One region of the Arthrobacter sp. AOP36-F1-5 genome, then DNA from elsewhere that is predicted to be linked to it. Evidence: riboswitches for the same ligand, from Rfam matches in the RefSeq annotation. Region 1 holds a riboswitch; each other region holds the start of a gene.

Region 1 (5,639 bases):
TCGCGGGCAATGACCGAACCTTCCAGATCTCCGGGATTCTCGGTGTCGACCTCGCCCTTCTGCCAGTAGCGGGACTTCGGTTCCATGAACATGACCGGATCGGGCATGAGGACCGACTTCTTCAGCAGGTGGTACGCCTGGTGCGGGTTCGACGGGGAGACGACCTTGAGCCCGGGCACGTGGGCGAAGAGCGACTCGAGGGACTCGGTGTGCATTTCGGGGGCGCGGATGCCGCCGAAGGAGGGCACGCGCAGGGTTACCGGCATCGGCAGGGTGCCGCGCGAACGGTAGTTCATCCGGCCCAGCTGGCAGACGATCTGGTTGATCGCCGGGTAGGCGAAACCGTCGAACTGTACTTCGGGGATCGGATGCCAGCCGGCCATGGCCAGCCCGATGGACATGCCCAGGATGCCGGATTCGGCCAGCGGGGTGTCATAGACGCGGCTGCTGCCGTGCTTGGCTTGCAGTCCGTCGGTGATGCGGAAGACACCGCCGAGGCCGCCGACGTCCTCGCCGAAGATCATCGAACGCGGGTCTTCGGTCAACAGTTCGTCCAGGCCGCGGTTCAGGGCCTTCTGCATGGACATTTCGACGACGGTGTTTTCCATCGGACGCTCCTGCACGGTTGCGGTGGCCGGGTTAGACATGTTCGGATTCCTCTCGCCAGTTCGCGGCCTGGGCTGCTAGTGCTTCGGTGGGTTCCTGGAAGACGAAGTCGAACATCTCGGTGCCCGGGCGGGCATCGAGGGCGTCGACGCCGAGACGGACCTGCTCGACGAATTCGCCGGCCTGCTCGCTGATGGCGGCGACGGAGGTGTCATCGAGGGTACCGGCGGCACGCAGGGTGGCTTCGAGGCGGTTCAGCGGGTCCTCGCCGCCGTCACGCCGTTCGTCGTCGAGGCTGCGGTAGCGTCCCGGATCATCCGAGGTGGAGTGCGGTCCGCGGCGGTAGGTCATGGCCTCCACCACCGCCGGACCGTTGCCGGCCCTGCCGTGTTCGACGGCGGCACGCACGGCACGGACCACGGCGACGACGTCGTTGCCGTCGACCTGGATCGAGGGGATCGCGTAGCCGGCACCACGGGCGGAGACCGAGCCGCCGGCGACCTGGCGTTCGGTGGGAACCGAGATGGCCCACCCGTTGTTCTGCGTGAAGAAAACCACCGGGGCCTTGAAGACCGAGGCGAAGTTCATGGCCTCGTGAACGTCGCCCTGCGAGCTGGCGCCGTCACCGAAATAGGTCAGGGCCACGTTGCCGGTGCCGTCAACGGTTTGTCCGTGGGCCCAGCCCACGGCGTGCAGCACCGAACCGGCCACGACGGCCTGAATGGGGGCCACATGGGTTTCGGCGGGATTCCACAGGCCACCATGCCAGGAGGCCTTATGGGTGGACATGTAATCCACCATGTCGATCCCTGCGGCCAGAGCGACGCCCATCTCGCGGTAAGTGGGGAAGGCGAAGTCGCGGGTGAAGTCCAGTGCGTAGGCGCTGCCCACCTGGGCTGCCTCCTGGCCTAGTTCCGGGGCATAGCCCGGCAGGATGCCTTGTCGCTGCCAGGCAATGGCGGCGACATCAAGCTGCCGGGTGCGCACCATCAGGCGGTACAGCTCAAGTAGTTCATCGGTGCCGAGCTCGTCGGCGTGCGGCTCAAGCCGGGGTGCATCGGTCATGTTCGACTCCCAGTGGATTCGGTGAGGTGGGCTTGCTGTGACCCTAGTTACCACCTGTTTCATGCGCAATCGCATCAATCAATGACCAACAATCTGCGCAGAGTGTCTACGCTGGTACCGAGTCATCTATACATATTGTCTAGTTAAGGAGCGTCCATGAAAATCGACGCATTGGATGCACGGATCCTGGGGGAGTTCTCCTCGGACCCGCGGATGTCGGTGTTGGAGGCGTCGCGGGTTCTGGGGGTGGCCCGGGCGACGGTGCAGTCGCGGCTGGACAAGCTCACGCGGGAGGGCGTGATCACCGGTTGGGGGCCGCATCTCTCGGCCGAAGGGCTGGGATATCCGGTGCGTGCCTACTGTTCCCTGGCGATCGATCAGGACGCAGGGCACGACGGCGTGGCCGCCGCCCTGTCCCAGGTCCCCGAGGTGCTCGAACTGCATACCGTTTCGGGTGAAAGTGATCTCATGGCCTGCATTGTGGCCACGTCGAACGACGATCTGCAGCGGGTCCTGGACGCGATCATCGCGACCCGGACCGTGCTGCGCAGTTCCTCGTTGGTGGTGCTGAACTCACCGATCCCCTTGCGCATGCTGCCCCTGGCCCGGGCCGCGGCCCAGAGGGGCTGAGCCCTCAGGGTCGCTGGGCCGTTCAGGCCTCCGGCCGCTCCAGCCCCAGATGACCCCGCAACGTGTGAGTCGAGTATTCGGTGCGGTAGAGCCCCCGACGTTGCAACACTGGAACCACCCGGTCCACGAACTCCTCTAGGGAATCAGGCAGCATCGGCGGCATCAGGTTGAAGCCATCGGCAGCGCCCGAGGTGAACCAGCGTTCGATGGAGTCGGCGACCTGCTCCGGGGTCCCCACCATCGTGCAATGGCCGCCGCCGGCAGCGAGTCGACCCAGCAGCTGTCGGACCGTGGGGCGTTCGGCTTCCACGATGCGCAGGATCGTGGCGTACCTGCCCTGTGGGCCGGTGAATTCGCTCGCCGGTGGCAGAGCCGGAACCGGTGCGTCGAGGTCCCACTCGCTGCAATCCTGCCCGATGAACATTCCCAGCTGGGCCAGCGACTGTTCGGTCGGTAGGAGGGCATCCACCTCTGCCTGCCGCGCCAACGCCTCGACTTCGGTGGATCCGAGGTAGGTGACCAGTCCGGGCATGATCGCGACCTTCGACGGGTCCCTGCCTTCGGCGGCAATGCGCTGCTTCAGATCCGCGTAGTAGTCCTGCCCGCTGGCCAGATCGTAGGCCACCGCGTAGATCCCTTCGGCATGGCGTGCCGCTAGCTGGCGACCGGATTCCGAGGCCCCGGCCTGGAACAGGACCGGCCGGCCTTGCGGGCCCCGGGGCACGTTCAGCGGCCCGGCAACACCGAAATGCTCGCCGTCGTGGTTGATGGGCCTGACTTTCTCGGGATCGGCGAAGAACCCCGAACGATCGGCGAGCACCGCGTCATCGGCCCAGGAATCCCAGAGGGCCAGCGCGACGTCGATGAATTCGGCGGCCCGGGCATAACGTTCGGGACTGGCCGGCATGGAATCCATCGAGTGGTTGCGCGCCTCGGCGTCGAACATCGAGGTGACCACATTCCACCCGATGCGCCCGGCGCTGAGGTGATCCAGCGAGGCGAGCATCCTGGCAGCGTGGTACGGGGTGTAGAAGGTCGTGGAGACGGTGGAGATCAGCCCGATGCGGCTGGTGCTCCGCGCCATGGCGGCCAGCGCCGTCAACGGTTCGAAGAACCACCGGGGGCCGGCTGCCGGGTTTCCCGCCGAGTGTCCGTCGGCGAAGAACACGGCATCGAAGAGGCCGGCCTCGGCGGTTTGGGCCAACCGTTCGTAATGCTCGATGCTGCCCAGTTGCTCAACCGCAGAGTCCGGGTGGCGCCACGCTGCCTGGTGGTGCCCGCAGGCGTTGAGGAAGGCGTTGAAATGTAGTTGGCGTGGTGCCGTTTCGGCTGTGTTGATGGGGTGTGTGCTCATCTCTAGTTCATCACCAGTCCGCCGTCGACCACCAGATTCTGCCCGGTGACCGCACGGGCCCAGGGGGAAGCGAAGAACAGGATGGCGTCGGCGAATTCGGCCGGTGTGGTGACCTTGCGCAAGGGGGTGGAGGAGGCGATGAAGTCGAAGACCTCTTCGGGGGTCGCGGCGCTGGCGTCCGTGGTGCGTAGTAGACCACCGGAGACCATGTTCACCGAGACCTGGTGTTGGCCCAGGTCGGCGGCGAGTGTTCGGGTCAGGGCCAGCAGGGCGGCTTTGGAGGCGGTGTAGTCGTGGTACGGGACCACGGGGTTTTGGAAGAGGTTGGTGCCGATGTTGATGATCCGCCCGAAGCCCTGTTTACGCATCCCCGGCAGCGCCGCCTGGGCGGTGTTCAGTGCGCCGCGAACACTACCGGAGAACTGGGTGGTGAACTCCTCCCAACCAATCTCTGCGGCCGAGGATCGGGCCTCGCCATTGAAGGAGAAATCGGCCAGCGCGTTGTTCACCACGGTGGTCACGGGGGAACCGAAATGGGCCTGGGAGGCCACGAGCATGGCGGTGACCTGCGCCGGATCGGTGACATCTGCCTGGACTGCCAGGGCACGGTCGGGCCCCAGACCGGCAGCAAGTTTCTCGGCGGCTTCGGCGGACTGCCGGTAGTTGATGACGACGCGGGCGCCTTGTGCGGCGAAGGCCTGCACGATATGACGGCCCAAACCGCGGGCGCCCCCGGTGACAAGGACAATCTGGTCTGAGAGGTTCATTTGGTCTCGCTTTCATGGCTGCCGAGGGCAGGTGGTGGTGGAAATGAAGAGGATCGTTGCGGGCAGCATCGCCCGGGGGAGAGAGGTGAGGGCCCCGTGAGACACGCGGGGAGCACGGTGGTCGTGCTGTGGTGTCCGACGGTGGAGAGCAGGCTGCGCAGGAGAGGTTTCAGCTGGGCCGCAGCTGGCGGGCAGAGGCTAAACCGCTGGCCGAGAGACGGCACGGCAGGATGCGGAGCGCCAGGGTGGACGCAACCAACGCATGGCGACATCGGGCCGTGGGGTGGCGGTCCGGCAGGACCTTCCAACATGGAGGTTTAGGTGAAGAAGCACCTGCAACATCCCTTCGCTAGTTCGAACTAGATCAGGTTCAACGGGTGTTCTCTCAGCCAGAAATCATGGCACCCCGTGTCACTGCACCACACCCTACACACTTCACGCAGCGATTCGACAACTTCGTGTCCACGTGTACAGTCTGTGCTGAACACGGGAGTCCGGTGAGCCGGGCTGAGAGGAAGCTGATCAAGCTTCGACCGTCGAACCTGATCTGGGTCATGCCAGCGCAGGGAGGCAAAACTCTAAATCCCGTGCCCTGTTCACTCAACAGAAGGGGCACGACAGTGCACTCAATAACGCCGCCATCCACCACGCCACTACCGGCGCGACGACGCTTTTCCTTCGACCTCAAGGACCTGGTGCTCATCGTGGTCCTGGGGGTCGTCTTCGGATTCCTCTACTGGGCGTTGGTCCAGGCATCGGCCGGGCTGACCCTGCTGATGGGCCCGTTCGGGGACCTCTCCTCGCATCTACTCTTCGGCGGGTGGCTCATCGTGGCCCCGATCGCCGTCGCCATCATCAGACGACCCTTCGCCGGGATCCTCGCGGAGGTCATTGCCGGTGGGGTGGAGGTCGTTTTCCTCGGCTCGACGGCAGGACCCATGCTTTTCCTGGTGGCCGCCATCCAAGGTCTGGGCAGCGAACTTCCCTTCGCCCTGCGTCGCTACCGGTCTTTCAGCTGGCTCACCTACGCTTGCTCCGGACTACTCGGAGCAGGATTGGCCTTCGCCGTCTCGGCCTTCCGTTTCGGGTGGTACGGCCAGGATTTCTTTGTCATCCGGCTCATCGTTCAACTGCTCTCCGGGCTCATTCTCGGCGGTCTCCTGGCCCGCAAGACCGTTAACGCCCTGGCTAAAACCGGCGTCGTGGACAACTACGCC
Region 2 (5,639 bases), 1.4 Mb from region 1:
CTGAAGAAGGCCACGGACGCCGATGAGGACATCGTCGTCACCCTGTGGCGCCCGCACTGGGCCTACGACGAGTTCCCGATCAAGGATCTGAAGGATCCCAAGGGTGCCATGGGCGACGCGGAAACCATCACCTCCTACGGCAACGCCGACTTCGCCGACACCTACCCGGGACTGACCGAGTGGTTGAACGACTTCACGATCGACGATGACCACCTGTTCTCCCTGGAGAACGCCATGTTCAACGACACGGACACCGATGACTACGGACCGATCGTCGACAAGTGGATCTCCGAGAACCAGGACTACGTGGATTCGCTGACCGAGAAGTAGCCACGATCCATCGGCAGGTGCCATGGCACCGACCGTAGCGAAGGGCCCGGACCGCATTGAATGCGGTCCGGGCCCTTCGTCTGTCGGGGCACTCGGCCGGGCGGATCAGCCGATCGAACGCATGATCTTCCGCTTGGCCCAGCCGAAGGGCGGGTAGACGGCCCGCAACGTATCGAGCATCGCGGTCTTGGACAGCACCGGACGTTGCTGGCTGAAGGTATCGAACCCGAATTTGCCGTGGTAGTTCCCCGTCCCCGAGGCCCCCACCCCGCCGAAGGGCAGCGCGGGGACCGCCAGGTGCATGCTGCACACATTATGGGCGATCGCCCCGGCCCGCACCTGGTCCTCGAAGGAGGTGTGCAGGCGCGGGCGTTCGCTGAACAGGTAGGCGGCCAGCGGTGAGGGGCGGGAGTTGATGAACCGCACCGCATCATCGAAGCGGTCGACCTGGATGATCGGCAGGATCGGACCGAAAATCTCCTCCGTCATCACCGGGGCCGCCGGGTCGACGTCAGCCAGGACCGTGGGGGCGATGTACCTCGCCTCCGCGTCGCTGGTCCCCCCGGCCACCACCCGTCCCTGCCCCAGATAGGATTCCAGACGTTCGAAGTGCGAGGCGTTGATGATCCGCCCATAGTCCTTGCTGCCCGAGGGGTCCTTCCCATAGAACGCGCCGATGGCCTTGGGCAGCTGCTTTTCCAGTTCGGCCGCCGCCGTGGCCCCGACCGCCAGGACGTAGTCCGGGGCGACACAGGTCTGTCCGGCATTCATGAACTTCCCGTGGGCCAACCGCCGGGCGATGGCGGGGAAGTTCCCGTCGGCGACCACCGCCGGACTCTTCCCGCCCAGTTCCAGGGTCACCGGGGTCAGCGTTTCCGCCGCGGCCCGGGCCACGATCTTCCCGACCCGTTCGCCTCCGGTGTAGAAGATGTGGTCGAAGTCCATCTCCAGAAGTTCGCTCGTCGTCTCCGCGGCCCCCTCCAGGACCGCGACAGCGCGCCGATCCAGGTACTGCGGGATGAGGGCGGCCATGACCGCCGAGGTGGCCGGAGCCAGTTCGGAGGGTTTGAGGATCACGGTGTTCCCTGCCGCCAGGGCACCGACCAGCGGGCCGAGCAGCAACAGGACCGGATAGTTCCAGGGGGCGATCACCAGGACCATGCCCAACGGACGCGCCTGGACGCGGGCCGACGCCGGTTGCAGCGACAGCGGGACCTTCACCGCCTCATCCGCCATCCAGTCGCCCAGGTGCAACAGGGCATGATCGATTTCGGCCTTCACCCGATCCAGTTCGGTCAGCCGGGATTCGGCCGCCGGTTTACCCAGATCCGTCATCAACGCGTCACATAGGGTCTGTTCTTGATCCTGGATCAGCCGTTCGAGTGCCTTGAGCTGGGCGCTGCGGAACCTGCGGGGGTGGGCCAGCCGGGAGTCGGCGGCATCACGCAGCCGGCGGGCCGCGGTGGCCGGGAGTTCGGCGTCGGGGCCCGCCGGCACGACGGGCGCGGAAACTGCTGGGGGACGGGAACGTCGGTTCATGGCCATGGGTACGACACTAACGTGGACACCGCCGGCGGGGCAGCCGGTCGGTTTGCCGCCCCCAGTGGGGGACTGTAGGCTCACGATCACTGACACGGGGTGTCCGCCACCGGCGCGGACTGAGAGCACACCCGGCAAGAACCTGATCTAGTTCGTACTAGCGGAGGGATGTCGCCCATGCACCAACATGCGCCCACCTTGGCCCATTCACCCACCGACTGCTTTGTTGAGGCGGTGCTCGCATGAGCGCGCCGGTTCCCGGAAGCGGGATCTACCTCGTCGCCAACTCCACCAGCACGGCCGGACGGCCCTTGGCCACCATCGTGGCCGAGGCCGTCGCCGCGGGGGTCGGGACCATCCAGCTGCGCTGCAAGGACCTGTCCGCCCGCGAATTCCTGGCCGAGGCGGCCGCCTGCGCCGAACACACCGCGGGCCGGGCCCTGCTGCTGCTCAACGACCGGGTGGACGTCTACCTGGCGGCCCGTGCGGCAGGGATCCGCGTGGACGGGGTCCATATCGGCCAGAAGGACCTGCCCGCCGAACTCGTCCGGTCCCTCATCGGACCCGATGCCGTGCTGGGGCTCAGCGCCAGCACCGAGGACCACTTCGCGGCAGTAGCGGAACTGCCGGCAGGCACCATCGACTATCTGGGCACCGGGGCCGTCCGGGCCACGCCCACCAAGAAGGACCACCCGACCCCGCTGGGGTTCCCCGGCCTGGCCTCGTTGATCTCCCGGGCCCCGCTGCCCTGCGTGGCGATCGGCGGGCTGGGCTCCGGCGACGCCGCGGACGCGCACACCGCCGGGGCCATCGGCATGGCCGTCGTGCGGGCCATCTGCTCCGCCGCCGAACCCCGGGACTCTGCTGCCGCCCTGGTTCAGGAATGGACCCGGGCAGCACGAACGGAGACCGCATGAGCGCCCCGAACACCCCCAACATCCTGTCCATCGCCGGGGCCGACCCCTCCGGCGGGGCCGGGATCCAGGCCGACCTGAAATCGATTGCCGCCTGCGGTGGCTACGGGATGGCGGCGATCACCGCACTGACCGCCCAGAACACCCGGGGAGTCACCGGGGTCCATACCCCTCCGGCGGAATTCCTCACCCGGCAACTTGAGACGGTCGCCGCCGATATCCGGATCGATGCGGTGAAGATCGGCATGCTGGCCTCCGCCGAGGTCATCGAAGCCACCACCGCCTGGCTGGGTACCCGCCCGGGCACCACCGTCGTGGTGGACCCGGTGCTGATCTCCACGTCCGGGGACCGCTTATTGGAGCACGACGCCGAGGAGGCCCTGCGTCGGCTGCTCCCGTGGGCCGATGTCCTGACCCCGAACACCGCGGAATTGGCGGCACTGCTCGAGGAGCCGGTCTGCACCCGATGGGACGACGTCCTGGACCAGGCAGCCCGGCTCGCGAGGCGGTATTCTGTCCTGGTCCTGGCCAAGGGCGGCCACCTCACCGGCAGCCGGTGCCCGGATGCCCTCGTGGGCCCCGACGGCGTCATGGCTGCCGTGGAGGGTGACCGCATCGACACCCCGAACACCCATGGGACCGGGTGCTCGCTCTCCGCGGCGCTGGCTACCCTGTGGGCCCGCTGCGGGGACTGGGGGGATGCCCTGCGGCTGGCCCGCGGGTGGCTTGAAGGCGCCCTGCACCGTGCCGATGAACTCGAGGTCGGCGAAGGACATGGTCCGGTGAATCATTTCGGGGCGCTCTGGGACGGTACGGCGATCCCGACGACGGGGGCCTTGCTGGGCACCTGGTGGAACGATCTGGCACCGCTGCGTTCGGGGATCGACGATCTGCCGTTCATCCGTGCGCTGCGGGACGGGACCCTGCCCTCGGAGGACTTCCACTTCTATCTGGCCCAGGATTCCTTGTACCTGCGGACCTACTCCCGGGTCCTCTCCCGTGCCGCCGAGTTGGCGCCGAACCGCGAAGAGCAGCAGTTCTGGGCTTCCGGGGCCGTCGGCGCCCTCGAGGAGGAGGCGAATCTACATCTGCACCGGCTCGGAGATGCCCCCGATCCGGAACCCAGCCCCACCACCTCGGCCTACCTGAACCACCTGGTGGCCTCCGGCGATTCCTATCCCGAGCTCGTGGCGGCCATCCTGCCCTGTTATTGGCTCTACCAGGACATCGGCCAGCGGCTGGCCGCCGCGGCCCACCCGGGCCACCCCTATGCCGACTGGCTCGCCGCCTACTCCTCCCCCGAGTTCGACGAAGCCACCAGCGAGGCCATCGCGCTGGTCCAGAAGGTGGCCTTGCGGGCGGGTTCCACCACCCTGGCCGGGATGCGTCGCGCCTTCGACGAATCGAGCCGGCAGGAATTGTCCTTCTTCGCCCAGACCCCCGAAGACGCCGCCCCGCGATCGGCCTCCCTCCCCATGCCGGTGGCGGCCATCGGCTGATGCCGGCGCACCCCGGCAGGGGGCCCGACCCCGCCGCCCCGGGGTCGGGGGCGGTAGGATTCCGTGGGGCCCCGCACCGGTGAGGCCCCACCAACCCGCAGGGCCCCGATGGAGGACACCCATGAGCAATTTCCCCGGCTTCGGCTGGACGGTCCACGGCGACGGCACAACGATTCGACCCGGCACCGTGGTGGCCCCCGATGAACGGCTGAACTGGTTCCAGACCACCGGCATCGGCGTCCAACACGTGATGGCCATGTTCGGATCCACCGTGCTGGTACCGGCGCTGACCGGCTTCCCGGTCACCTCCACCTTGTTCTTCTCCGGGGTCGGGACCATGCTGTTCCTGCTCATCACCGCCGGCCGGGTACCCAGCTACCTGGGCTCCTCCTTCGCGTTCATCGCCCCGGTGACCGCCGCCATGTCGGGACATGGTTTCGCCGGGGCCCTGGGCGGCGTCGTCTTCTCCGGTGCGGCCCTGTTCATCATCGGGCTGGTGGTGCAGAAATCGGGCACCGGGTGGATCCACGCCCTGATGCCTCCGGTGGTCATGGGCACGATCGTCGCGCTCATCGGACTGAATCTGGCCGGATCGACCACCGAGGCCATCGAGTCGGTCCCGCTGACCACCTTCTCCACCGTCGCCGCCATCGTCTTCACCGCGGTCCTCTTCCGTGGCCTGCTGGGGCGCTTGTCGATCCTGGTGGGGATCATCGTCGGCTACCTGATCGCCCTGGCCCAGCATCAGATCGACTTCACCGCCGTCAACGAGGCCGGGTGGCTGGGCCTGCCGCCCTTCGCGTTCCCCGAATTCCACCTGGACACCCTGGCCCTGTTCCTCCCGGTCGTCTTCGTCCTTGTCGCCGAGAACATCGGCCATGTCAAGACCGTGGCGCTGATGACCCGCAGGGACTTGGACGACGTCAACGGCCGGGCCCTGATGGGCGACGGCATCGCCAGCATCGTCGCCGGCTTCGGTGGCGGTTCGGGCACGACGACCTATGCGGAGAACATCGGGGTCATGGCCTCCTCCCGCGTCTACTCCACGGCCGCCTACTGGGTGGCCGCGGCGACCGCCATGCTGCTGGCGTTCCTGCCGAAGTTCGGTGCCGCCATCTCCTCGATCCCCGCCGGGGTCAGTGGCGGGGCGGGAATCGTCCTCTACGGGATGATCGGCATCATCGGTGCCCGGCTCTGGGTGCAGAACCAGGTCAACTTCTCCAACCCGATCAACCTCATGACCGCCGGGGCCGGACTGATCATCGCCATCGCCGACCCGACCATCACCGTGGGGACCATGCAGTTCGGCGGCATCGCCCTGGGCACGGTGGCCACCGTGGTGATCTACCACGGGATG
Region 3 (5,639 bases), 1.5 Mb from region 1:
TGGGGACCGGGCGTCGACATCATGAAGATCAACGCCTTTTCCGATGTGTGCCTGCGCATCCTGATGCTGCTCGCCGCCCGGTCCGATCCCCTGCTGAGGACCCGGGAGATCGCCGAGGCAATCGACATCCCCTACAACCAGGTCTCCAAGGCCGTGCACAAGCTCGGCCAGTTGAAACACATCGACGTCAAACGCGGGCGCACCGGTGGCGTGCAGATCAACGAATCGGGGCTGTCCCTCGGCGCCGGCACGTTGCTGCGCAGCCTCGAGGGGCAGGGCGATCTCGCCCAGTGCACCACCGACGACGGCACGGCCGCCTGCCCATTGATCGCCGGTTGCCGGCTCCGCACAGCCCTGGCGCGCGCCCAGGAGGCCTTCTACCAGGAGCTGGACCACTGGTCGATCCGCGATCTGGCGTCCTCCCCGGCGCTGGTCCCCCTTCCTTTTCCCATCTCGCGATAGCCGATTTGCCCCAGTTTTCTACAAGGTGTAGAAATGTATCATAATACTTGCGGATCAGACGCAAGTAATTCGACCTCGAGGAGATTCGATGCTCTCAGAAACGTCCCGCCCCGTCGTCCAGGCGACACTTCCCGTGATTGGCGAACGGATCGGTGAGATCACCAAGAAGTTCTATGCCGGGATGTTTGCGGCACGTCCTGAACTCCTGGACGGCTTGTTCAGTCGCGCCAACCAGAAGAACGGAGCCCAGCAACAGGCCCTGGCCGGCAGCATTGCCGCCTTCGCCTCCCACCTGATCGAACACCCCGAATCGCTGCCCGAATCAGTGCTGTCCCGCATCGCCCATAAGCACACGTCGCTGGGCATCCAGCCCGACCAGTACCAGATCGTCTTCGACCACCTGTTCGCGGCCATCGCCGAGGATCTGGGCGAAGCAGCCACCGAAGAGGTCGTCGCCGCCTGGTCCGAGGTCTACTGGCTGATGGCCGACGCCCTGGTCAAGATCGAAAAGGGCCTCTACGCCGAACAGGCCAACGACCGGATCTACGCCCCATGGAAGGTCACCTCCACGGAGGCTTCCGGCCAGGATTGCATGACGTTCCGCTTCGAGCCGGCCGATGACACCGCCGTCACGGTGGCCAAGCCCGGCCAGTTCGTGAGCATCCGCGTGCCGCTGGCCGACGGGCTGCGCCAGTGCCGCCAGTACTCCCTCTCCGACAACGTCGAATCCACCACCGAGCGGGTGTTGACCACCAAGCTGGATGAAGGCGGGGAGGTCTCCCCCTTCATGCACCGCAATCTCGAGGTCGGCGACGTCGTGGAACTGTCCAACCCCTACGGTGACATCACCCTGGACATGGAGGGCGGGCCGATCATCATCGCCACCGCCGGCATCGGGTGCACCCCGAGCGCCTCGGCCCTGCAGTCGCTGGTCTCCACCGGGTCGGACCGCCAGGTGCTGGTGCTCCACGCCGAGGCCATGGAATCGAACTGGGCGCTGAAGGACCAGATGCTCGCCGCCGTGGAGCAGCTGCCCAACGTCGAGATGCGCCTGTGGCTCGAGGACACCACCGGCACCACCGCGGACCTGCAGGCCGTCGAGGGGTTCATGAACCTGACCGGCGTCGAGCTGCCCGAGGATGCCCGGATGTACCTCTGCGGTCCGCTGCCATTCATGCGTGCGGTGCGCAGCCAGGCCATCGCCGCCGGCGTGGCCCCGCGGAACATCCACTACGAGGTCTTCGGTCCCGACCTCTGGCTTGCCGCCTAGGCACGAGCCCGCTGCCCCGGAGGGGCGCCACACCGGAGCGGCCCGCGAACTGGATTAGCCAGATCGCGGGCCGCTCCGTTACGCTCGCAACGTCCACACGGGTGCCCCAGGAGGGGCTGAGATCGAGCTGCCACCGCTCGCGACCGTCGAACCTGTCCGGGTCATGCCGGCGTAGGAAGTTGAGGGCTCAAATGAGCGATTCCACAGTAAAACCCACCACCCCGTCCGCCACCGCGTGGGAACAGCACCCACAGCACCGGTTGCAGTGGATCGAGGATCCGGAACACGGCCTGCGGGTCCCGGTCACCGCGATCTGCCTGGCGGATTCCCCCGACGGCAGCGCCAACGAGCCCCATCTGGCGTATCGGACCGCCGGTCCGGGCTCCGAACCGACCGTCGGCCTCCCGCGTCCGCGCACCCGATGGATCACCGCCCGGGGTGACACCGCCGAATACGCCGGTCGCCAACGCACCCTGCACGACGACGGCCGGTCCGCCGTGCGTCGCGGGGCCGCCTCGGCAGAATGGAGCGGCACGACCCCGGTACCGAGGCGCTCGCACCAGGGGCGTACCGTCACGCAGATGCATTACGCCCGACAGGGCACCCTCACCGACGAGATGCGCTATGTGGCGCTGCGCGAGAACTGCGACGTCGAATTGGTCCGCCGCGAAGTCGCCGCCGGACGGGCGATCATCCCGGTGAACATCAACCATCCCGAATCCGAGCCGATGATCATCGGCAAGGCCTTCCTGGTCAAGATCAACGCCAACATCGGCAACTCGGCCATCACCTCCTCGATCGCCCAGGAGGTCGACAAGCTCACCTGGGCCACCCAATGGGGCGCCGATACGGTGATGGACCTGTCCACCGGCGATGACATCCACACCACCCGCGAATGGCTGATCCGCAATTCCCCGGTGCCCATCGGCACCGTGCCGATCTACCAGGCGCTGGAGAAGGTCGATGGGGATGCATCGAAACTGACCTGGGAGATCTTCCGCGACACCGTCATCGAGCAATGCGAACAGGGCGTGGACTACATGACCATTCATGCCGGGGTGCTGCTGCGCCATGTGCCCTTGAGCGCCGACCGGGTCACCGGCATCGTCTCCCGCGGTGGATCGATCATGGCCGGGTGGTGCCTGGCCCACCACCAGGAGAACTTCCTCTACACCCATTACGACGAGCTCTGCGCCATTTTCGCCCGCTACGACGTCGCCTTCTCCCTCGGTGACGGGCTGCGCCCCGGCTCCCTGGCCGATGCCAACGACGCCGCCCAGTTCGCTGAGCTCGATACCCTGGCCGAGTTGACCCGCAGGGCCTGGCAGTTCGACGTGCAGGTGATGGTGGAAGGACCCGGACATATCCCGCTGCATCTGGTCCGCGAGAACGTCGAGCGTCAGCAGGAGCTCTGCGACGGGGCGCCGTTCTACACCCTGGGTCCGCTGGTGACCGATACGGCCCCCGGCTACGACCACATCACCAGCGCCATCGGGGCCACCGAGATCGCCCGTTACGGCACGGCGATGCTCTGCTATGTGACCCCGAAGGAGCATCTGGGGCTGCCGGATAAGGACGACGTGAAGACCGGGGTGATCACCTATAAGATCGCCGCGCATGCCGCCGATGTGGCCAAGGGGCATCCCGGGGCGACGGCCCGCGACGATGCCCTGTCGGCCGCGCGCTTCGAGTTCCGCTGGAACGACCAGTTCGCCCTGGGTCTGGATCCGGCCACGGCCCAGCGGTTCCACGACCAGACGCTGCCTGCGGAGCCGGCCAAGACCGCGCACTTCTGTTCCATGTGCGGGCCGAAGTTCTGTTCGATGCGGATCTCCCAGGACATCCGCGAGGAGTTCGGGGGAACCGAACGCCAACGGGCACTGGCCGATGACATCGAAGCCGGTTTGCAGGCGAAGAGCCGTGAATTCGCGGATTCGGGGTCCAGCATCTACCTCCAGGCGACGATCCCCGTCGGCAACGGCACCGACTGATCCACCGGGTACGACGACGGCGTCCGCACGGGAGGCAACGGGCGCCTCCAACGTTCCGGGCAACTTCTGCAGCTGCTCCCCTGGCAGGAACGCAGGCGGTTGCCCGGAGCGGTCGTCGGTATATGGACTATGTCATGTAGCCGTCCACGGCCCGGAGGTGATACGGCGCGTCCGCACCTGACGCAGCGAAGCCTTGCGGAGACCGCGATCCAGACCAATCAGTCTCCAGCGGGATCCGGGTCTGCCTGGTGGAGCCCGGGAACCCGCCCGAGCCGGGGGTGGACCTCACCGCGTTCGATCCAGGCGCGGACCATCGCGTTGAAGAACAACGGATCCTCGACGCTCCATTGATGGTGCAGCCCCGGGGCCAGACGGAAGACCGTGTCCCGGCGAACCGCGGCCACATCGGCGAATCCCTTGCGCACCAGGGCCGGTTCACGGGCCCCGGCGACCATCATCAGGCGTTCGGTGTAGTCCCCCAGCCCGTCGGGCAGGCCGCCCGCCTGGACCTCGTCCAGCATCGCCTTCATGTTGTCCGGACGCAGGGTCAGCCCATGTTCGGAGTAGAGCCTGCGGGAGTTCGCGGGAATCCCGAAGGCCCCGGCCTGGACCTTCCAGAACCATTCGGCGTCCCCTAATCGCAGTTGCGCCGCCGTGGATAACCGCGTTCCCGCCCCCACCGGCCGGATCCCTGCCCCGGTGAACAGGGCACTGGCGAAGAGCTCGGGATGCCGGGCCAGTACACGCAGGCCCACGACGCCGCCCAGGGACTGGCCAACCAGGTGGACCCGGCCGTCCTCGATCTCTTCGGCGATGAAGGCCGCGACGTCATCCGCGGCGCTATCGAGCCCGCGCCAGTCCTCATCGGCCCGGCCGCCGAACCCGGGCAGATGCGGGGTGAAGATCCGATAGGCAGGGAAGGCCTTGACCTGGGGATCCCACATCCAGTTGGCCACGTTGCCGCCATGGAGAAAGACCAGCGTCTGGGCTGGTTTGCCGTCCGTGCGGGGACGCACCGGGGGGTGGATCTCCGGGTAGCCGGCCGGATCGGGGCGTTCCCCGACGGAGGGAGGCACCGTGGGCTTTTCGTTCATGGCAGATTCCCTTCGACGGAGTCGAGCCAGTTCAGTTCGGCACCGACGTGGGCGATGCCGTGGTCCAGCGTGGCGGCCATCAGGTAGCCGCGTCGGTCGGCCAGGGCGGCCTCGTCCAATTCCGCGCGCAGGGCCCGGTAGGACCGCTGCAGGTCCTCGGCCTCGGTGCGACGTGCCGCAAGCAGTTCCAGGACCTCGTGGCGCTCGAGCTCCCCGGAGAAGAAGATCCGGCCCAGGAAGGGCTCACGGGCGGGCTGCCGGTCCAGCGTTCCGGTCAGCCAGTCCTGCAAAGCCGCCCGCCCCGCCTCGGTGATGTGGTGCTCCTGGCGCGCCGGGTAGTTCTCCTGCGGAACGGTCCGGACCGTGGCCAGGCCCTGGTCCACCAGTTGGGCCAGGGTGCGGTAGATCTGTGCCTTATCGGCATTCCAGAAGTGGTTGATGCTCGAGTCGAAATGCTTCTTCAGGTCGTAGCCGGTCATCGGCGACAAGCTCAGGAGCCCGAGGATCAAACGTGCGAGGATCATGTGTCCATCATGCCAGCCTGCTAGGTGAACTATCGCCTATCGGCCCAGCGTGTGCCTCCGCGCCACCGGGCGGTCCCGCTGAGGGATATGGGGCGGGAACGTCCAGCGGGCCATCCTTGATGGTCCGCTGGACGTTCCCGCCCCTGGTGCTCCTCGCGGTGGAACCGGCTAGGCGCCCAGGCGCTGCTTCAGCCCGTCCAGCTCATCCTGCAGGGACTGCGGCAGGGAGGGCCCGAATTTGGCGTACCACTCCTCGATATCCGCCAGTTCGCGCTTCCACTCCTCCGGGTCGACCGTC
Region 4 (5,639 bases), 970 kb from region 1:
ATGCCCACACACTGGGGGCGGAGGACGTCATCTTCACCTCCAGCGACGGACGCGTGCTCGAGGGGCCGACCTCCACGGTGCTGCTGGCCACCCGAGTGAACGGGGTCAAGCAGCTGGTGACCCCGATGGTGGAGACCGGAATCCTTCCCGGAACCACCCAGGGCGCGATCTTCGCGGCCGCCGAAGCCGCCGGCTGGACGTTGGGCTACGGCCCGTTGGAACCGGCGGACCTGTTCGATGCCGACGCCGTATGGCTGGTCTCCAGCCTCCGGCTGCTGGCCCCGGTCACCTCGATCGATGGCACCCCGATCTCCCGGGATCGGGCCCTGGGCACCGAACTGGCGGCCCTGCTCGAAGCCGTCGGCTAGGACCGGCTAGCCCCAGACGAGGTTCCAGGCGCCGGTGAGCAGGGCGGCCGCCGTGGCCACCACCCCCAGGGACAGGCCTCCGGCCACCAGGGCCCCGTCCCGCCAGGAGAAGGTGGCGGTCCGCGCCCAGGTGCGGTGGGTCCCGCCGAAGCCCTTGGCCTCCATCGTGACCGCCAGCCGCGAGGCGCGGCGGATGGCCTGGACCATCAGCCCCAGGCTCTGCCCCGCATTGGCCCGCAGACGCTGCACGAATCCTCCTTGGGCGCCCACGCCCCGGGCCCGGCGGGCCATGCCCAACGTCACCCATTCCTCGGCCAGCAGCCCGATCAGGCGCATCCCGGCCAAGGCACCCAACACGAAACGGTGCGGAAGCCTGGCTTGTTGGGCCAGGGCATTGGCCAGATCGGTGGGGTCGGTGCTCGAGAGGACGATGACCGCGGGAACCGCTACCGCGAAGATCCGCAGTCCGGTGGCCACCCCGGAGACCAGGGACCCCTCGCTGATCGTGGCCACCCCCAGGTCCAGCAGGACCGCGCCGGCATCGTTGCCGACCAGCGCGGTGCCCCAGGCGGCAAACAGGGCCGCCACCAGTAAAGGCCACGCCCGCAGGAGGAAGCGTCCCGGGGCGATCCCCCCGAGCCGGAGCAGCAGCAGGCTGGCGAGGACGACGATGCTGGAGGTCACCAGGTCCAGGGAGGCGATCAACGGCACCGTGGCCAGCACCACCGCAGCAAGCTTGGCCAACGGGTTGCACAGCCCGAAGAAGCTCGCCCGGGCCCCGGCATCGGGTTCCAGCCCCGGCATCCCCCCGGAGGCCCGGGCGGTGGTGGGGTCCGGGCCCTGCGGTGTGGTCCTGCCCGGTTCCCGGCAGGGGCGTCGATCGGCGACGACCTCGACCGTGGAAGCCCCCAAGGCGGCGGCGAAGCCCGCATCGTGCGTGACCGCGACGACGGCGACGCCGTCCTGGAGTTGTTCGCGCAGCAACAGCGCCAGTTCCCTCCAGGTATTGGCATCCTGGCCGAAGGTCGGTTCGTCGAGGATCAGTAGTCGGGGGCGGGCGGCGAGCACGGTGGCCACCGACAGCCGGCGCTTTTCGCCTCCCGAGAGGGTGAACGGGTTCGCCTCGGCCAGATGCCTCAGCCCCAACCGGTCCAACAGCTCATCGACCCGTCCGGTGATTTCCTCGTCGGTGTACAGCCGGGTCTTCGACCCCGGTCTGCGGGCCCGTCGTGGGCCGAAGGCCAGTTCCTCGCGCACGGTGGCGGTGACGAATTGGTGCTCGGGCTCCTGGAAGACGGTGCCGATCCGGGCGACCAGTTCCCCGGCCCGCCACCGGTAGGGCCGGTCGGCGTCCCCGGGGTCGGAGGCCCCCGCGGCGCCCTGGTCGCCGCTGAGGCCCGGCAGGGCGGCGACGCTGCCGGCCCGTTCGGGCAGCAGCCCGGCCAGGGTCAACGCCAGTGTTGATTTGCCCGCCCCGTTGGCCCCGGTGATGCACAGCGCCTGCCCGGCGTCGATCCGCAGGTCAAGACCCGATACGGCGGCAGGACCCTGGGCCGTTCTGGACACGGCCAACCCCCGTCCCCTCAACAGGCCGGCGGCCGGTGCTGCCGGCTTCGGCCGGGCCGGCAGCACGGGAGTGTGGCCGGGAACCCAGACCCCGGCGTCGATGAGCCGGTCCCGGATGGGTCCGGGGGCGAAGAGCCGGGCCGGTGTGCCCTGGTAGGCGATGCCGCCGCCGGGCTCCAGGACGATCACGCGGTCCACGGCGTCGGCCCAGGCCGCCAGCCGGTGTTCGACGATGATCATCGTCGCCCCGCTGGCGCCCACGGCGTCGATCACTGCGTCACGGACCTCCAGCACCCCCTCGGGGTCGAGGTTCGCGGTGGGTTCGTCCAGCAGGACCAGTCCCGGGCGCATGGCCAGGATCCCGGCCAGGGCCAGTCGTTGCTTCTGTCCCCCCGACAGGGAGGAGGTGGGGTGGTCCAGGGGCAGGCTGAGCCCGACGGCGTGCAGGGATTCGATGACGCGGGGCCAGATCAGTTCCGGATCCACCGAAAGGTTTTCCGCCCCGAAGGCGACGTCGTCCCCCACCCGGGCCTGGACGATCTGGGTCTCGGGGTCCTGCTGCATCAGCCCGGTCCGGCCGTGGGCGGCCGCGGCGGGTCGGCCATCGATGAGCAGTTCCCCTGCGGAGGCGTTGTCCTCATCGTCCTGCAACACCCCGGCCAGGGCATGCATGAGGGTCGATTTACCGGCCCCGGACGGGCCGACGAGCAACACCTTCTCCCCGGCGTCGATGTCCAGGTCCAGCCCCAGCACGGCGGGCTCCTCGCGTCCGGCATGCTGCCATCCCCAACCGCTGGCCCTGACCGCCGCCGCGCGGACGTCGCCGACCCCGGTGGCCGGTGAAGGGCCCCGGGCCCCGGTCGGTGCATCATGTGTCATCGGTTCAACCCAGGACCCGTTCCTGGGCGGCCTTCCGCGACGCCATCGAGGACAAGGCCCCGGTTCGCGACAGGGCCCGGGTCAGTGCCCAGGATCCCAATCCGGCGATGACCAGGCCCGAAATGGCCATGAACACCACATAGGCCAGTTTCATGCTCTCGGTGTAGTCGGGGAACCAGGAGAAGACGAAGGCGTCGTTCACTCCACCGAAGATCCCGGTCAGCAGCCCGGCGAACAGCGCCACCGGCAGCGACCAGCGGCGGTAGAGCAGCACGGCGAAGACGATTTCGGCGCCGAGGCCCTGGATGATCCCCGAGGCCCAGACCGTCCAGCCGTATTCGGAGCCCAGGAGCGAGGAAACGACCGCGGCTACCATCTCGCAGAACAGTGCGGCCCCTGGTTTGCGGATGATCAGTGCCCCCAGGACGGCGGGGAAGAGCCACATTCCGGCCAGCAGGGCGGATGAGGGCGGGAAGGCCACGAAGATGAAGTCGAAGGCGTGGTGGGTGGTGTTCCAGGCCCAGAAGATCACCCCGGAGGCCACGGCGATGACGGAGGCGACGACGATGTCCACGACGCGCCAGGTGTAACGGGCGGTCGGTGCCGCCGAGAGGGTGCTGCTCATGTGGTGTTCCTCCTTGGGTCCAAGGAGGGGAGGACCCCGCGGCGGTTCCGCGGGTCCTGAGATTCTCGACTCCCTTCGCCGGTACGAGCCGGAGCAGGTTCGAGGGTCTGCGGTGTTCCGCACTCTCAGCGTCGAAGATTCCGGCCGTGGCCGGTCGGCGACGCTCCCCTGTCGTAGGTGATTCAGTAGGGCCGAGTCTACAGCGCGTTATGCTGGGCAGGTAATCACCTACCGACGGGAGAATCGTTCGTGAACGCATTATTGAAGATCGTCGGCGCGGTCGTGTCGATCGGCGCCGGCTTCGTCGGCGGCAAGCTCGTGGACACCATCTGGTACAAGGTCACCGGAGAGAACCCCCCGAAGCCGAACGACAAGGAAGCCCAGGCCGAGGCATCGATGCGTCATGCGCTCGGGTTCGCTGTGGTCTCCGCCGTGGTGTCCGCAGTGATCCAGGTCCTGACCAACCGTGGCACGCAGCGGGCCATTGCCCGCTTCAACCACACGGCCGACGAGGTCTGATCCTCGTCAGCGGCCTTCGTCCAGGCGGCGCTGGGCCTCGGAGACCACTTCATTGAGGTCGTCGAGGACCAGCGTCTCCTGTTTGAGGTGCCGGGTCCGGTAGCCGGCACGACCGACCATATGGGCGGTCACCGGGGCGGTGAGCAGCTGGAAGAACCAGGCCAGCACCAGTATCGGCACCGCGGACCAGGCCCTGATCTGCAGGGCGACGGAGAGCAGCATCAGGAACAATCCCAGGACCTGCGGTTTCGTGGCCGCGTGCATGCGGGAGAAGAGGTCCGGGAAACGCAGCAGGCCGATGCCTGCGGCCACGGACAGCAGAGCCCCGGAGACCATGCTGATCACCACGATCCAGTCCAGGACCTGGTCCAGCATCCCGCCCTCGGTCAGTCCAAGCACGATCATTGCCCCCTCCGATCGGTGACGTAGCGGGCGATGGTGACCGAACCGATGAAGGCCACCAGCGACCCGACGACGATGAACACGATGTGGTTCAGATGCCGGTTCACGACCATGTCCACGCAGAGTCCGCACAGGATGATGATCAACAGGACGTCCAGGGCCAGAGTCCGGTCCAGGATCGACGGGCCCCTGGCCAACCGGATCAGTGCCATGACGGCGCCAAGCGCCAGGGCGACCCCGGCGATCCAGGCAGCGACGATGATCATGGGTGCTCCTTCATCGATCGGTTCGCTCGTGCTGCGGGGTCGGGGCCTGCGGGGCCCTCGGCGTCCAGGGCCGCCAGTTCCTCCCGGCTGCCCATCATCCGGATGATCCTCGCTTCGATGGACCTGACCTGCCGCCGGAAGTCCTCGGCCTCCTGGACGGTGTTGATGTCCAGCACGTGCAGGTAAAGCGTGGAGGTCGTCCGGTCGATCTCCACGACGAAGGACCCCGGGATGAGGGTCAGCACATGCCCCAGGACCGTGGCCATGAGGTCTTCCTGGCTGCGCATGCGGATGCCGATGACCGCGTTGCGCACCTTCGGCCCGCGCCGGAGGACCACGAGCACCACCTGGATGCTCGCCCGCACGATTTCACGCAGGAACAACACCGTGAACACCAGCCCCTGCCAGGGGTTGAACCGGCCGGAGAGCTCCACGGGAGGCAGTTTGAAGGTCGTCACCACCCCCAGGGCGATGACGAACCCGAAAATCAGGTTCCCGGGGCTGAAGTCCCGCCAGAGGGCGCCCCACACCAGGACCAGCCACAACATCAGGGGAAGTTCGATCAGGAAGCGGGCACGACGCCGTCGTGCCCTGGTCCGGGCGCTGCGGGCCCCGGTGAGCAGTTCCGAGGGCCGTGCCGGACGCGGATGCCGGTGCGGGCTCATCGTCCGCCTCCCGTCTCGGAGGCGCCCAGGACGGCCTCGATGTAGGGCGTGCGTTCGAGCATCTGCTGCGAGGCCTGGTCGGCCAGGTCGAAGAGCGGCCCGGCGAAGATGGTCAGGGCCACCCCCAGGGCCACCAGCACCCCGGTGGCGAAGACCATGGTCGGGGGCAGCACGGCCGCATCCCCCCGTCCGCTCAGGCGATGTGGCTGGGTTTTGACGCCGGTCGTCCCGGTGGCGGGACGGCGGGCCTCCTCCGCGGCGATCAGCAGGATCGGGTCGGCGTCCTCGGCGTCCTCGGCGCGACGCCAGAACGCCCGGTTCCAGACCCGGGCGACGGCCAACAGGGTCA

Evidence for each region. A riboswitch is a leader RNA that binds a small molecule or an ion and turns the genes downstream of it on or off. The one in region 1 is predicted to bind thiamine pyrophosphate.
Region 2: it holds a riboswitch for thiamine pyrophosphate, as region 1 does, so the genes downstream of both, thiE (thiamine phosphate synthase) here and AC3ZI9_RS09430 (3-oxoacyl-ACP reductase) in region 1, are expected to answer to the same signal.
Region 3: it holds a riboswitch for thiamine pyrophosphate, as region 1 does, so the genes downstream of both, thiC (phosphomethylpyrimidine synthase ThiC) here and AC3ZI9_RS09430 (3-oxoacyl-ACP reductase) in region 1, are expected to answer to the same signal.
Region 4: it holds a riboswitch for thiamine pyrophosphate, as region 1 does, so the genes downstream of both, AC3ZI9_RS13925 (ECF transporter S component) here and AC3ZI9_RS09430 (3-oxoacyl-ACP reductase) in region 1, are expected to answer to the same signal.

The regions. Positions count from the first base shown of each region.
Region 1 covers NZ_CM176892.1:2,067,385-2,073,023, reverse strand. Annotated here, with positions in the region: gene AC3ZI9_RS09450 (alpha-ketoacid dehydrogenase subunit beta) at 1-647, opposite strand, end outside; gene AC3ZI9_RS09445 (thiamine pyrophosphate-dependent enzyme) at 640-1,671, opposite strand; gene AC3ZI9_RS09440 (Lrp/AsnC family transcriptional regulator) at 1,828-2,301, shown strand; gene AC3ZI9_RS09435 (LLM class flavin-dependent oxidoreductase) at 2,324-3,655, opposite strand; gene AC3ZI9_RS09430 (3-oxoacyl-ACP reductase) at 3,658-4,422, opposite strand; TPP riboswitch at 4,747-4,841, opposite strand; TPP riboswitch at 4,899-5,008, shown strand; gene AC3ZI9_RS09425 (ECF transporter S component) at 5,043-5,639, shown strand, end outside.
Region 2 covers NZ_CM176892.1:3,498,299-3,503,937, reverse strand. Annotated here, with positions in the region: gene AC3ZI9_RS16190 (glycine betaine ABC transporter substrate-binding protein) at 1-330, shown strand, start outside; gene AC3ZI9_RS16185 (aldehyde dehydrogenase family protein) at 436-1,875, opposite strand; TPP riboswitch at 1,955-2,055, shown strand; gene thiE (thiamine phosphate synthase) at 2,112-2,786, shown strand; gene thiD (bifunctional hydroxymethylpyrimidine kinase/phosphomethylpyrimidine kinase) at 2,783-4,282, shown strand; gene AC3ZI9_RS16170 (uracil-xanthine permease family protein) at 4,404-5,639, shown strand, end outside.
Region 3 covers NZ_CM176892.1:614,517-620,155, reverse strand. Annotated here, with positions in the region: gene AC3ZI9_RS02845 (RrF2 family transcriptional regulator) at 22-462, shown strand; gene AC3ZI9_RS02840 (globin domain-containing protein) at 551-1,732, shown strand; TPP riboswitch at 1,820-1,927, shown strand; gene thiC (phosphomethylpyrimidine synthase ThiC) at 1,924-3,723, shown strand; gene AC3ZI9_RS02830 (alpha/beta fold hydrolase) at 3,942-4,817, opposite strand; gene AC3ZI9_RS02825 (PadR family transcriptional regulator) at 4,814-5,341, opposite strand; gene AC3ZI9_RS02820 (phosphoenolpyruvate carboxykinase (GTP)) at 5,510-5,639, opposite strand, start outside.
Region 4 covers NZ_CM176892.1:3,039,389-3,045,027, forward strand. Annotated here, with positions in the region: gene AC3ZI9_RS13915 (aminodeoxychorismate lyase) at 1-368, shown strand, start outside; gene AC3ZI9_RS13920 (ATP-binding cassette domain-containing protein) at 375-2,813, opposite strand; gene AC3ZI9_RS13925 (ECF transporter S component) at 2,818-3,438, opposite strand; TPP riboswitch at 3,492-3,618, opposite strand; gene AC3ZI9_RS13930 (DUF4235 domain-containing protein) at 3,688-3,957, shown strand; gene mnhG (monovalent cation/H(+) antiporter subunit G) at 3,964-4,362, opposite strand; gene AC3ZI9_RS13940 (MrpF/PhaF family protein) at 4,359-4,625, opposite strand; gene AC3ZI9_RS13945 (Na+/H+ antiporter subunit E) at 4,622-5,290, opposite strand; gene AC3ZI9_RS13950 (Na+/H+ antiporter subunit D) at 5,287-5,639, opposite strand, start outside.